Sporichthya polymorpha DSM 43042: one gene and its partner. The protein of the gene in region 1 interacts with the protein of each later gene in a pairwise test. Links are inferred from orthologs where the notes say so. Each region holds a gene or a part of one and is shown on either strand. Other genes may lie near its edges.

Region 1 (6,996 bases):
CTGGTCGGTCGCCTCGAGCTCCAACGGCTCCCGGCGCCGGAGCTGGTCCGGCAGCCGGAGGCCGTGGAGCGCGGCCAGGTCGAGCAGCGTGGCGTGCCGCATCGACCCGGTGAAGTGCAGGTGCAGATGCGCCTTGGGCAGCGTCCGCAGGTCCCGCCGCCCCGCCGGAGCGGTCGTCAGGCGCTCGCCTCGCTCAGCAGCTTGGCGATCCGGGAGACGCCCTCGACCAGGTCGTCGTCGCCGAGCGCGTACGACAGCCGCAGGTAGCCCGGCGTCCCGAAGGCCTCGCCCGGCACCACGGCCACCTCGGCCTCGGTGAGGATCAGTTCGGCGAGCTCGGTCGTCGTCGACGGCCGCTGGCCCCGGATCTCCTTGCCGAGGACCCCGGCGACCGACGGGTAGGCGTAGAACGCACCCAGCGGCTCGGGGCAGGTCACCCCGGGGATCTCCGAGAGCATCCGCACCATCGTCTGGCGGCGGCGGTCGAAGGCCTCGCGCATCTGCGCGACCGCGGACAGGTCCCCGGTGACCGCCGCGAGGGCGGCCCGCTGCGAGACGTTCGCCACGTTCGAGGTGGCGTGCGACTGCAGGTTCGTCGCGCCCTTGACCACGTCCGCCGGCCCGATCAGCCAGCCCACGCGCCAGCCGGTCATCGCGTACGTCTTCGCGACGCCGTTCAGCACCACGCACCGGTCGGCGAGCTCGGGCACCTCGACCGGGATCGAGGAGAACTTCGCGTCGCCGTAGATCAGGTGCTCGTAGATCTCGTCGGTGACGACCCACATGCCGTGCTCGAGGGCCCAGCGGCCGATCTCGCGGACCTGCTCGGGGCTGTACACGGCGCCGGTCGGGTTCGACGGCGAGCAGAACAGCAGCACCTTCGAGCGCGACGTGCGCGCGGCCTCGAGCTGGTCGACCGTCACCAGGTAGTTCTGGGTCTCGTCGGCCACGATCTCGACCGGCAGGCCGCCGGCCAGGCGAATGGCCTCGGGGTACGTGGTCCAGAACGGGGCCGGGAGCAGCACCTCGTCGCCCGGGTCGAGCAGGGTCGCGAACGCGGCGTAGACCGCCTGCTTGCCGCCGTTCGTCACCAGGACCTGCGACGCGGAGACCGAGTACCCGGAGTCACGCAGCGTCTTGGCCGCGATCGCCTCCTTGAGCTCGGGCAGGCCGCCCGCGGGGCTGTACTTGTGATTACGCGGGTCGGAGCACGCGGCGACGGCCGCCTCGACGATGGAAGCCGGCGTCGGGAAGTCCGGCTCGCCCGCGCCGAAGCCGATCACGGGCCGCCCGGCCGCCTGCAGGGCCTTGGCCTTGGCGTCCACGGCGAGGGTCGCGGACTCGGTGATCCCGGAAATTCGCGCACTGATCCGGGGGAAGGAAGGGGTCGCGGTCATGGGTTCATCGTTCCACCTCGGCGGGACTCCATGACGCCCGGAGTGCCATGGGATCGGCCACGGTTCGAGCGCGGGACGCGCCTCGGTTCGACGCCGGTCCGGGATGCCCCTTAGACTCGCCCCTCGGTGAGCGCACCGTTGCCTTGGCACGCCCGCGTACGGCTCGCGCACCGCTTAGGGTCGTAGCTCAATTGGTAGAGTTCCGGTCTCCAAAACCGGCGGTTGGGGGTTCGAGTCCCTCCGGCCCTGCGCAACGAAAACCGGCGCCCCGCACGGGGCGTCGGACAACCTCCGCACCGCGGGGGCCGGGTTGAGGATCCAGGTGAGGACGAGTGACGGAGACCGCTGAGGCGACGCCTGAGCGCCCGGCATCCGACGGTGGCCGCGGGGGGCTCAAGCGCCTGCCGGCCCGCACCGGCCTCTACTACCGCCAGGTGGTCGCGGAGCTGCGCAAGGTCATCTGGCCCACGCGCAAGGAGCTGATCACCTACACCGCGGTGGTCATGGTGTTCGTGACGATCATGATCGCGTACGTCTCCGTGCTGGACCTGGGCTTCAGCAAGGCAGTGCTCAAGATCTTCGGGTAGGCCCCCTGCCCGACCTGCTCCACCGCTGACATCTCGAAAGGCTCTCCTGTGTCCGACTCGCCCCACAGCTTCGACGACGCCTCCGTCGCGGAGGACGCCGCCGACGTTCCGGCGTCGGCCGACGTCGAGGGAGCTGAGGCGGTCGAGGAGACGGCCGCTCCCGAGACCGCCCCCGAGACCGCCGCCCCCGAGGTTGCCGCCCCCGAGGTGGCCTTCGAGAGCGCCGAGGCGCCCGCCGAGGGCCCGAAGGAGGACGAGGAGGAGCTCGACCCGGTCGAGGAGTTCCGCCGCGCGCTCTACGCCGCCCCCGGTGACTGGTACGTCGTGCACTCCTACGCGGGCTACGAGAACCGTGTGAAGGCGAACCTCGAGAACCGCACGGCCAGCCTCAACATGGAGGACTACATCTTCCAGATCGAGGTGCCGCAGGAAGAGGTCGTCGAGATCAAGAACGGCCAGCGCAAGAACGTCCGGCGGAACAAGTTCCCCGGGTACGTGCTGGTCCGGATGGACCTCACCGACGAGTCCTGGTCCGCCGTCCGGCACACCCCGGGCGTCACCGGCTTCGTGGGCCACACGCACGAGCCGTCGCCGCTCACCCTCGACGAGGTCATGAAGATCCTCGCCCCGGAGCCGGCGAAGGCCGCGGGCACCAAGGGCACCGCCGCGACCAAGATCCAGGTGCTCGACTTCGACATCGGCGACTCGGTCACCGTCATCGACGGCCCGTTCGCCACCCTGCAGGCCACGATCCACGAGATCAACGCCGAGGCCCAGAAGGTCAAGGGTCTGGTGGAGATCTTCGGCCGGGAGACCCCGGTCGAACTGTCGTTCAGCCAGATCCAGAAGAATTAACACAGTCGGGGGGCTCCGCCCCCCGACGACCCCCCAGAAGAAGAGAAGCAAATGCCTCCCAAGAAGAAGCTCTCGGCGATCATCAAGCTCCAGATCAAGGCCGGAGCTGCGACGCCGGCGCCGCCGGTCGGCCCCGCGCTGGGTCAGCACGGCGTGAACATCATGGAGTTCTGCAAGGCCTACAACGCGGCCACGGAGAACCAGCGGGGCGACATCGTCCCCGTCGAGATCTCGGTCTACGAGGACCGCTCGTTCACGTTCATCACGAAGACCCCGCCGGCCGCGCGCCTGATCCTCAAGGCCGCCGGGATCGAGAAGGGCTCCGGCGAGCCCCACAAGACCAAGGTCGCCAAGCTCACCCGTGACCAGGTCCGCAGCATCGCCGAGACGAAGATGCCCGACCTGAACGCGAACGACATCGACGCCGCCGAGAAGATCATCGCCGGCACCGCCCGCTCCATGGGCATCACCGTCGAGGCCTGAGCGGCACCCGAGCAGGACCTGCACCACCGCAGCACACCGATCCACGTGGGAGGGCCGCTGCAGCCCGTCCGTACCACGCCTTTTTCCCAGGAGAAGTCATGAAGCGCAGCAAGGCCTACAACAACGCCGCCCCGAAGGTGGACAAGGACAAGCTCTACGCCCCGCTGGACGCCGCGCGGCTGGCGAAGGAGACCTCCACCACCAAGTTCGACTCGACCGTCGAGGTCGCGTTCCGCCTGGGCGTCGACCCCCGCAAGGCCGACCAGATGGTCCGCGGCACCGTGAACCTGCCGCACGGCACCGGCAAGACCGCCCGCGTCCTGGTCCTCGCCAACGGCGACAAGGCCGCCGAGGCCACCGCCGCCGGCGCCGACTACGTCGGTTCGGACGACATGATCGACCAGATCAGCAAGGGCTGGCTGGACTTCGACGCCGTCGTCGCCACCCCGGACCTGATGGGCAAGGTCGGCCGCCTCGGTCGCGTGCTCGGCCCGCGTGGCCTGATGCCGAACCCAAAGACCGGCACGGTCACGATGGACGTCGCCAAGGCCGTCAACGACATCAAGGGCGGCAAGATCGAGTTCCGCGTCGACAAGCACGCGAACCTGCACTTCATCATCGGCAAGACCTCGTTCTCCGACGTCGCGCTGGTCGAGAACTACGCCGCCGCCCTGGACGAGGTGCTCCGGCTCAAGCCGTCCGCCGCCAAGGGCCGCTACCTGCGCAAGGCGGTCTTCTCCACGACGATGGGCCCGGCCATCCCGGTCGACCCGAACAAGGTTCGCAACCTCACGGAGGAGACGGTCGAGGAGACCGTCTGACCTGCTCGCCAGGGGTTTGACCAGGGACTTTGCCCCCTGAATCCCGAAGCGCGATCACGATTTGGCCCGGTGCGGAACGCCGCACCGGGCCTTCTCGTCTCAGCAGAGCAGGCACACTGGGCCTGCGTCCGACCTGGGAGATGACCGAAACGTGAGTGCGCGCCGTACCCACCGCTTCCGCGCCGCCGCCGTGTCCACGGTGGCCGTCCTCGCCGTCGCCGGCCTGGCCGGCTGCAACGGCTCCGACAGCGCCACCGACCGAGCCGCTGCTGAGCTCGAGTCGATGACGCCGGTGCCCGCGATCCAGAAGGTCGCGGACGCCGCGGCCAGGGACAGCGCCGCCTACACCTTCGAGGTCACCGGCTCCGGGGTCTCGGTGAAGGGCTCCGGCGCGTACCGCGGCGGCGATCAGCCCGCCGCGCGGATGGTCTTCGACTCGATGAAGATGATGGGCATCTCGGTCCCGGCCGGCACCGAGTTCCGCCTGGTCGACGACGTGATGTACCTCAAGGTCACCAAGGGCGGCCTGATCCCGGGCCTCGGGACCGGCGCGGACGGAGAACCCGGCTGGATCTCGCTCCCGCTGGACGAGGCGAAGTCCGAGGGCGCGGACATCGCCGGCATCGACCCGACGATGGCGAACCCGGTCGAGCAGCTGGAGAAGATGCTCGACACCGACGACGTCACCAAGGTCGGCACCGAGACCGTCGACGGCGTCAAGACCACGCACTACCGGGCGAAGATCGCGCCCGAGGGCACCGGCACGGTGACCGAGAAGAAGTCCTCGACGCACTCGAACGAGCTCAGCCGCCAGCTGGAGGAGCAGCTCGAGAACAGCATCCGCGAGTCCATGGGCCTGTCCGAGCCCGTCACCGTGGACGCCTGGGTCGACGGCGACTACCGCGCCCGCAAGCTCGCGGTGACCCTGCCGATGTTCGGCGAGGTCAAGATGACGATGAAGTTCACCGACTTCGGCTCCGACGTGAAGGTCGACGTCCCGGCCGACGCGAAGAAGTTCGACGCCGAGGCCCTGCTCTCCGACGCGCTCGGCGGCGAGCTGGGCGACGCCTTCGGGGAGGACTTCTCGAAGCAGTTCGGCGAGGACTTCAACTCTCAGCTCTCCGAGCAGCTGGAGCGCTCGCTCGGCGAGAACTTCTCCTCGGACCTGTCCGAGCAGTTCGCCGAGCAGCTGCGCCGGCACCTGGAGCGGACCGACGCCGGCACCGGCCGCGCGAGCTGAACCCGACCTGACGGGACCGGGCCGCGGGGCCGTTTTGACCCCCGGCCGTCGGAGTCCGTACTCTGGCGGCAGCCAAAGACCGCAGGTTGTCACTTCGGTGACCGAAGGCCCCGTACTCCGGGCGGCCCGCGCAGGTGACGCCAGGTGATTCCACCTGGATGGGTGGAGGGTTCGCCTTCCTGCCCGTGGGACTTCCGCGCCCCGGCCTGCGCCGGGGCGTTTCGTGTGTCCGGGCCCGGAACCGACCTGCGGTCGCACCCGAAGGAAGGAGGGCCATGGCCCGGCCCGACAAGGCAGCCGCAGTGGCGGAGCTGACGGACGCGTTCCGCAACTCCAACGCGGCGGTGCTGACCGAGTACCGCGGTCTCACCGTGGCACAGCTCAAGGCTCTGCGGCGCAGCCTCTCCGGCAACGCCGAGTACCACGTCGTCAAGAACACCCTGACGAAGATCGCGGCCAAGGAGGCCGGGGTCGACGCGTTCGAGTCCCTCCTCGCCGGTCCGTCCGCGATCGCGTTCGTCAACGGCGACGCGGTCGAGGTCGCGAAGGGTCTGCGGGACTTCGCCAAGGCGAACCCGCTCCTGGTGATCAAGGGCGGCGTCCTGGACGGCAAGGCGCTGTCCGCGGCGGACGTCACCAAGCTCGCGGACCTCGAGTCCCGCGAGGTCCTGCTCGCCAAGCTCGCCGGCGCGATGGTCGCCTCGCTGTCCCAGGCCGCGGCCCTGTTCCAGGCGCCGCTGTCGAAGACCGCGCGGACCGTCGAGGCCCTGCGTGCGCAGGTCGAGGCGACCGGTGGCGCTGCCGCCGCCGCTCCGGCCACCGAAGAACCCGCTGTCGAGGCGTCGGCCGAGGCCGTTGCCGAGAGCCCGGTCGCGGCGGAAGACCCCGTCGCAGAGACCTCCGAGCCCGAGGCACCCGCCGAGAGCTGAACCCCCGAAGCCCACGCTCGACCGAATGGAAGGACCGCCGATCATGGCGAAGCTCAGCACCGACGAACTGCTCGACGCGTTCAAGGAGATGACGCTGATCGAGCTCTCTGAGTTCGTGAAGCAGTTCGAGGAGACCTTCGGCGTCACCGCCGCCGCTCCGGTGGCCGTGGCCGCCGCGGCGCCGGCCGGTGGTGGCGGCGACGCCGCGGCCGCGGAGGAGCAGGACGAGTTCGACGTCGTCCTCGAGTCCGCCGGCGACAAGAAGATCCAGGTCATCAAGGAGGTGCGCGCGCTCACGAACCTCGGCCTCAAGGAGGCCAAGGACCTCGTCGACGGCACCCCCTCCAAGGTCCTGGAGAAGGTCAACAAGGAGACCGCGGAGAAGGCCAAGGCTGCCCTCGAGGGCGCCGGCGCCAGCATCTCCCTCAAGTAGTTCTCCAGCACCACCAGCTTCACCGCACGGGCGGTCGCCGATCTCGGCGGCCGCCCGTCGGCGTTCCCCTTACACTTCGCCGCCATGGGCGTCGAGATCGACATCCGCGGGCTCACCAAGAGCTTCGGGCGGCAGGTGATCTGGCGCGACGTGACGCTCACGCTGCCGGCGGGGGAGATCTCGGTCCTGCTCGGCCCGTCCGGGACCGGCAAGTCGGTGCTGCTCAAGACCCTGGTCGGGCTGCTGCGGCC
Region 2 (7,084 bases), 1.3 Mb from region 1 along the record:
CCAGCTCGTCCTGTGGTGCATGGGCGAGGCGCACCTCGACGTTCTGATGGACCGTCTGACGAACCGCTACGGCGTCGCCGTCGACAGCGTCCCGCTGAAGGTGTCGCTGCGAGAGACCTTCGCGTCCACCGGCGAGGGCCACGGCCGGCACGTCAAGCAGTCCGGCGGCCACGGCCAGTACGCGGTCTGCGACATCACCGTGGAGCCGCTGCCCTCGGGCTCGGGGTTCGAGTTCGTCGACAAGGTCGTCGGCGGCGCGGTCCCCCGGCAGTTCATCCCGTCGGTGGAGAAGGGTGTGCGCACCCAGATGGAGCGCGGCGTCATCGCCGGATACCCCGTGCAGGACATCCGCGTGACGCTGCACGACGGCAAGGCCCACAGCGTCGACTCCTCCGACATGGCGTTCCAGACCGCGGGCGCGCTCGCGCTCAAGGACGCCGCGGAGAAGGCGCAGGTGACCCTGCTCGAGCCGGTGGACGAGGTCGCCGTTCTCGTCGCGGACGACTACGTCGGCGCGATCATGGGCGACTTCTCGACCCGCCGGGGCCGCGTCCTCGGCTCCGAGCCGGTCGGGTCCAGCGGGCGGACGAAGATCCTGGCCGAGGTGCCGCAGATCGAGATCTGCCGCTACGCCATCGACCTCCGCTCCCTCTCCCACGGCACCGGCACGTTCAGCCGCAAGTACGTCCGGCACGAACCGATGCCCAGCCACATCGCGGAGAAGGTCCGCGCCGCGGAGTAGCACCCGCTTCGGCACCGACGTCAAGAAAGGGTGACACCCCTTACTGCGCAGTAGGGGGTGTCACCCTTTCTTGTTACTGCGCAGTAGGGGGTGTCACCCTTTTTCGACATGGAGGGCGTCAGCGCGGGGCGGGGACTCGCGGGGCGGGGGCGCGGAGGCCGGCGACGGTGCGGAGGGCGGCGAGCTCGGCGGGGACGGCGGCGGCGAGCTGCTCCGGGTTCGGGACGACGATCGGGTCGACGCTGAAGCCGACGTGCATCCGACCGGCGTAGCTGGAGCAGCCGATCGCGAGCGGCTGGTTCGGGCCGAGCGGGGCGAGGGGGTAGACCTCGACGATCGGGACGCCGCCGAGGCGCAGGGGGCGCGGGACCGGCACGGTGGTGATCAGCATGTCGAAGAGCTTGGACGCGGCCTGGGCGACCGTCGGGCCGCCGAGCCGGACGGCGGCGGGCGGGAGCAGATTCGTCAGACCGGCCAGAGCACCGGCGCCGCCCTCAGGACCGACCGCGCGGTGCCGGCACATCTCCTCGGAGACGGCGCGGATGCGCTCCACCGGATCGTCGACGTGGACGGGCAGTTCGAGCAGGAAGGCCGAGAACGAGTTGCCCGATCCGCTGCCGGGCTCGCGCTCGCGGGCGACGGGGACGAGGGCGCGCAGGCGCAGGTCGTCGGGTCGGTAGTGGTGGTTCTGCAGCCAGGTCCGCAGCGCGCCGGCGACGACGCCGATCCCGATGTCGTTGACGCTCCCCCGTGCGACCGCGCGCAGGCCTCGCAGGTCCTCGAGCGCCACGGAGGTGGTCGCGAACGCGCGCGCCGGGGAGACGACGGTGTCGAACGGGAAGCCCGGGCCGGCGGTCGTCATGTGGGTGATCACGCCGGTCGCGGTCGAGAGCGCCCGGGCGGCGGTGCGGGCCAGCGCGGGCGGGTCGGCGAGCCCGGCCAGGGGACCGAGCAGGCGCCGGGGGTCCAGACCGGGCCGCGGCGACGTGCCCGGGCCGGGCGCGGGGGCCGGGACGTGGTCCGGCGAGCCGCCGTCGGAGAGCGCGTAGGCCAGCCCGCCGGTCCCGAGGCCGTCGAGGAACGCATGGTGGACCTTGAACAGCAGCCCGGCGCGTCCCCCGGCGAGGCCGTCGAGGAGGTGGATCTCCCACAGCGGGCGGTTGCGGTCCAGCTGCGTGGCCATCGTGCGCGCGACCCAGGCGTTGAGTTCCGCGGGCTCGCCCGTCCCCACCGCGTGGTGCAGCCGGACGTGGTGCTCGACGCGGAACTCCGGGTCCTCGACCCAGCTGGCGCCGACCACCGGGAACAGCTCCGAGCGCAGCCGGCGGCGCAGGCGCGGGATGATCTCGGCCCGCTCCCGCAGCAGCGCAAGGAGGGCGGCCGAATCGGCGTCGGCGGCGTCCAGCACGGCGACGGCGCCGATGGTCATCGGCGTCGCGGGCGACTCCAGGCTCAGGAACGAGATGTCGAGCGGACTCAGTGTCCAGGCGGCCACGGCGGCTTTCCCCCTTCCGTCGTCGTCGGCGTCAGCCTAGGACCGCGCCGTGACGGCGCCGTAACGGCCGCATGAACGTCGGCCGGATCTCACCCGGACGGGTCAGACGCCCCAGGACGTGGTGTCGTCGGTCGGCCAGGCCTCGGTGAGCACAGTCCGCGTCTCGCCGAGGAGCTGCGGCAGCACCTTGGTGTGCCCGACGACCGGCATGAAGTTCGTGTCGCCGCCCCAGCGCGGGACCACGTGCTGGTGGAGATGCGCCGCGATGCCCGCGCCCGCCACCGTGCCGAGGTTCATGCCGACGTTGAAGCCGTGCGCCCCCGTGGCCGTCCGCAGCGCGACCAGGGCCTGCCGCGTCAGCTCGGCGACCTCGGCGGACTCCTCGGCGGTCAGGTCCGCGTAATCCGCCACGTGCCGGACCGGGACGACCATCAGGTGGCCCGGGTTGTACGGGTACAGGTTGAGGACGACGTACGCCGACTTCCCCCGCCGCAGGATCAGGCCCTCGGCGTCCCCGAGGGTCGGAATCCGGCAGAACGGGCAACCCGCGGACTCGGTGCCGTCCGCCCGGTTCTCGCCCTTGATGTAGGCCATCCGGTGCGGGGTCCACAGGCGCGCGAACGAGTCGTCGATGCCGACGCCGTCCTGTTCCTCCGGCGCTGGCCCGCACTGTTCCTGACCCCCCATCAGACCTGAATACGGTCGCGGACCGCGGCGACGATCTCGGCGACCGCGTCGGCCACCGGGACGGTGTTCTTCTGCTCGCCGTTGCGGTAGCGGAACGAGACCGCACCCGCCTCGACGTCCTCGTCGCCGGCCAGGAGCATGAACGGGATCTTCTGCTTCTGCGCGTTGCGGATCTTCTTCTGCATCCGGTCGTCGGCCTCGTCGACCTCGGCGCGGATCCCCTGGGCCCGCAGCTGCGCGACGACCTCGCGCAGGTGCGGGACGTGCGCGTCACCGATCGGGATGCCGACGACCTGGACCGGCGCGAGCCAGGGGGGGAACGCGCCCGCGTAGTGCTCGACGAGGACGCCGAAGAAGCGCTCGATCGAACCGAACAGCGCGCGGTGGATCATCACCGGACGCTGGCGGGTGCCGTCGCCGGCCTGGAACTCGAGCTCGAACCGCTCGGGCAGGTTGAAGTCGAGCTGGATGGTGGACATCTGCCAGGTGCGGCCGATCGCGTCCTTGGCCTGGACGGAGATCTTCGGGCCGTAGAACGCCGCGCCGCCCGGGTCCATCACGAGTTCGAGACCCTCGGAGAGCGCGACCTCGCGCAGGACCTCGGTCGCCTCCTCCCAGTCCTCGTCGGTGCCGACGAACTTCACCGGGTCCTTGGTCGAGAGCTCGAGGTAGAAGTCGTCGAGGCCGTAGTCGCGCAGGAGGTCGAGCACGAAGCGCAGGGTCAGGATCAGCTCGTCCCGCATCTGCTCGCGGGTGCAGTAGATGTGCGCGTCGTCCTGGGTGAAGCCACGCGCGCGGGTCAGGCCGTGCACGACGCCGGACTTCTCGTTCCGGTACACGGTGCCGAACTCGAACAGCCGCAGCGGCAGCTCGCGGTACGAGCGCCCGCGGCTGCGGAAGATCAGGTTGTGGAACGGGCAGTTCATCGGTTTGAGGTAGTAGTCCGCGCCGTCCATCTCCATCGGCGCGAACATGCCCTCGGCGTACCAGTCGAGGTGCCCCGAGACCTCGAACAGATGCCCCTTGGTGATGTGCGGGGTGTTGACGAACTCGTAGCCCGCCTCGACGTGCCGCTGCCGCGAGTAGTCCTCCATCACGCGGCGGATCACGCCGCCCTTCGGATGGAAGACCGCGAGGCCTGAGCCCACCTCGTCCGGGAACGAGAACAGGTCGAGCTCGGCGCCGAGCTTGCGGTGGTCGCGCTTGGCGGCCTCCTCGAGCCGGGTCTGGTAGTCCTTCAGCGCCTCGCGGGTGTCCCACGCGGTGCCGTAGACGCGTTGCAGCTGCGGGTTCTTCTCACTCCCCCGCCAGTACGCGGCGGCGCTGCGCATCAGCTTGAACGCCGGGATGTGCCCGGTGGTCGGGACGTGCGGACCCCGGCAGAGGTCCTTCCACGCCAGCGAGCCGTCCTTGCGGTGGTTGTCGTAGATGGTGAGCTGGCCGGCGCCGACCTCGACGTTCGCGCCCTCGGCCGCCTCGCCGCCGCTGCCCTTGAGGCCGATCAGCTCCAGCTTGTACGGCTCGTTGGCCAGCTCCGCGCGCGCGTCGTCGTCGGAAACCTCGCGTCGACCGAAGGTCTGACGCTCCTTCACCAACTCCTGCATGCGCTTCTCGAGGCGCTTGAGGTCCTCCGGGGTGAAGGGGTTCTTGACGTCGAAGTCGTAGTAGAACCCATTCTCGATCGGCGGACCGATGCCGAGCTTCGCCTCGGGGAACAGCTCCTGGACCGCCTGGGCGAGGACGTGCGCGCACGAGTGCCGGACGATCGCGAGACCCTCCGGGGAGTCGTTGCGGATCTCCTCGACCTCGTCCCCGGCGTCGACGACGTGGGTGAGGTCCCGCGCGACGCCGTTCACCTTCGCCGCGATGACCGCCCGGTCCTCGGCGAACAGGTCGGCGGCCGTCGTCCCGGCCGGCACCGATCGCTGCGCTCCGGCAACGGTGATGCTGACCTCGGACACGGGAACTCCTGACCTGTTGATGAGTACGGATCTCAATGCGCCCACGACGGCCGCGGGCGGCCACCGATGCTATCCAGCGGGGACCGTCACGGCCGAGGCAGTTTCACCACGCCCACGAAGAAGTCGTCGATCTGCCGGACGACGCGGATGAACTGCTCGAAGTCGACCGGTTTGGTCACGTACGCGTTCGCGTGGAGCCGGTAGCTCGAGAGGATGTCCTCGTTCGCGCCCGAGGTGGTGAGGACGACCACCGGGATGTGCGCGAGTTTCTCGTCGGCCTTGATCTCGGCGAGGACCTCCCGCCCGTCCTTCTTCGGCAGGTTGAGGTCGAGCAGGATCAGGTCGGGGTACGGGGCGTCGGCGTACTTGCCCTCCCGGCGGAGGAAGGCCAGGGCCTCCACGCCGTCGGTGACCACGTTGAGGTTGTTCTTCACCTTGTTGTCGGCGAAGGCCTCGCGGGTCATCAGCACGTCACCGGGATCGTCCTCGACGAGCAGGACCTCGATCAGGTCGGCCACCATCACTCACACCTCTCCGTTGGCGGCTGCGATCGCAGCCGCCGTGCTGACGGGCGCCGGCTCCACCGGCAGGGTCCAGTGCACGACGCTGCCCGGGGCACCGTTGCGCTCGGTGTCCAGCCAGATCCGCCCACCGTGGTACTCGACGATCTTCTTGCACAAGGACAGGCCGATGCCGGTCCCGGTGTACTGATCCTTGCTGTGCAGCCGCTGGAAGATCACGAAGATCCGATCGGCGTACTGGGGGTCGATCCCGATCCCGTTGTCCTCGCACCGGAAGTGCCAGAACTCCCCCTCGGGCTCGGCGCTGACCCGGATCCGGGCCGGCCGCTCGGGCGAGCGGAACTTGATCGCGTTGCCGATCAGGTTCTGGAACACCTGGGTCAGCAGCGCCTCGTCGCCGGGGACGGTCGGCAGGTCTCCGATCTCGATCTCGGCGCCGGCCTCCTCGCGGGTCTGGTCGAGGGCGTCCGCCGCGCGCCGAGCGACCTCGGCGGTGTCGACCGGGACCATGGCGTCGGTGAACCGCCCGACACGGGAGAAGGCGAGCAGGTCGTTGATCAGCTGCTGCATGCGCTTCGCGCCGTCGACCGCGAACTCGATGTACTGGTCGGCGCGTTCGTCGAGCTGCCCCTGGTACCGCCTTTGCAGCATCTGACAGAAACTCGCCACCTTGCGCAGCGGCTCCTGCAGGTCGTGCGAAGCGACGTAGGCGAACTGCTCGAGCTCCTCGTTCGAGCGCCGGAGGTCGTCGGTCTGCAGCGAGAGCACCTCGGCCTGGGCGCGGACCTCGTCCTCCGCGCGGCGCGCCTCGGCGAGGGCCTCGGCGAGTTGGCGCCGCATGTCCTCGACGTCGGTCCCGAGCCGACGGATCTCCGCCGGACCGCTGACGCTGACCGGCCGGCCGAACTCGCCGCGAGCCACCACGCGGGTCTCGGCCCCGAGACGGTCGAGCGGGGTGAGCACGAGCCGGCGCAGCGCGAGCCACACGGCGAACCCGGCGAGCACTGCCGCCCCCAGGGCCAGCAGGCCGAAGACCCGCAGCCGGTTCATCTCGTCGGTCACGCGGTCGCGGGCGAGGGCACGCTCGGCGCTGAGCGAGGCGTTCAGCGCGTCGAACTGCCCGCGGATGTCGTCGAAGCGCGCCTGTCCGACGTCCTCGTCGGGACGCTGCCCGGGACGGTCGCTCCGGACGGCGGTGACCGCCGGATCCGCGTACTCGGTCCGCCACCGGTCGCCCGCCTGCTGAATCGCGTCGAGCGCGGCGATCACCTGCGGCCGGTCGCCGAGCAGGCGACGGATCTCGGCGTCGTCCGTGGCGGCCGTCCGTCGGCCTTCGGCGTACGGCCGCAGCGCGGAGTTCTCGCCCGAGAGCACGAACCCGCGGATCCCGGTCTCCTGGTCCAGGTACGCCGCCGCGAGGGACTCGGCGCTGATGCGAGCGGGTGAAATCTCGTCGACCAGGGTGTCGACGTCGTCGTCCACCCGGGTCAGCTCCCCGGCGACGACCGCCGCGCCGGCGAGGAGCAGCAGGAGCAGGGACAGCAGGACGATCCGGAGCCCGGCCCGCAGCGTGCGCGGCCGGAGCCGGCGGGGGATCACGGAGCCCCCTGGGGCGCGCCGTCGTCCGCGCACTCCGACAGCACGAGCACGGCCAGGTCGTCGGCGAGCGCTCCCCGGT

Evidence for each region. Proteins that work in one complex are often made in the same cells at the same time.
Region 2: the proteins of rplA (region 1) and thrS interact in binary tests that used the Escherichia coli proteins (3 or more experiments, as listed by UniProt). The link is inferred for Sporichthya polymorpha DSM 43042 from one-to-one orthologs.

What each region holds. Positions count from the first base shown.
Region 1 is NZ_KB913029.1:2,921,380-2,928,375, forward strand. Bases 2,473-5,281 are described here. They hold rplA (50S ribosomal protein L1), read left to right. Parts: upstream 2,473-3,420; coding sequence 3,421-4,143; downstream 4,144-5,281. Other genes in these bases: nusG (transcription termination/antitermination protein NusG), read left to right, coding at 2,473-2,839; rplK (50S ribosomal protein L11), read left to right, coding at 2,891-3,322; SPOPO_RS0114300 (SCO4651 family lipoprotein), read left to right, coding at 4,295-5,281. In the rest of the region: SPOPO_RS0114265 (adenosine deaminase), read right to left, coding at 1-150; SPOPO_RS0114270 (pyridoxal phosphate-dependent aminotransferase), read right to left, coding at 177-1,397; preprotein translocase subunit SecE, read left to right, coding at 1,730-1,984; more of nusG, read left to right, coding at 2,015-2,472; more of SPOPO_RS0114300, read left to right, coding at 5,282-5,383; rplJ (50S ribosomal protein L10), read left to right, coding at 5,659-6,312; rplL (50S ribosomal protein L7/L12), read left to right, coding at 6,356-6,745; SPOPO_RS0114315 (ABC transporter ATP-binding protein), read left to right, coding at 6,830-6,996. UniProt on the Escherichia coli protein: One of the primary rRNA binding proteins, it binds very close to the 3'-end of the 23S rRNA. Forms part of the L1 stalk. It is often not seen in high-resolution crystal structures, but can be seen in cryo_EM and 3D reconstruction models.
Region 2 is NZ_KB913029.1:4,199,568-4,206,651, reverse strand. The notes cover bases 2,405-5,301. They hold thrS (threonine--tRNA ligase), read right to left. Parts: upstream 4,886-5,301; coding sequence 2,924-4,885; downstream 2,405-2,923. Other genes in these bases: SPOPO_RS0120475 (response regulator), read right to left, coding at 4,972-5,301; SPOPO_RS0120485 (HIT family protein), read right to left, coding at 2,405-2,924. In the rest of the region: SPOPO_RS0120495 (elongation factor G-like protein EF-G2), read left to right, coding at 1-742; SPOPO_RS30795 (wax ester/triacylglycerol synthase family O-acyltransferase), read right to left, coding at 861-2,237; more of SPOPO_RS0120485, read right to left, coding at 2,340-2,404; more of SPOPO_RS0120475, read right to left, coding at 5,302-5,406; SPOPO_RS30790 (sensor histidine kinase), read right to left, coding at 5,410-7,005; SPOPO_RS30785 (PP2C family protein-serine/threonine phosphatase), read right to left, coding at 7,002-7,084. UniProt on the Escherichia coli protein: Catalyzes the attachment of threonine to tRNA(Thr) in a two-step reaction: L-threonine is first activated by ATP to form Thr-AMP and then transferred to the acceptor end of tRNA(Thr). The rate-limiting step is amino acid activation in the presence of tRNA.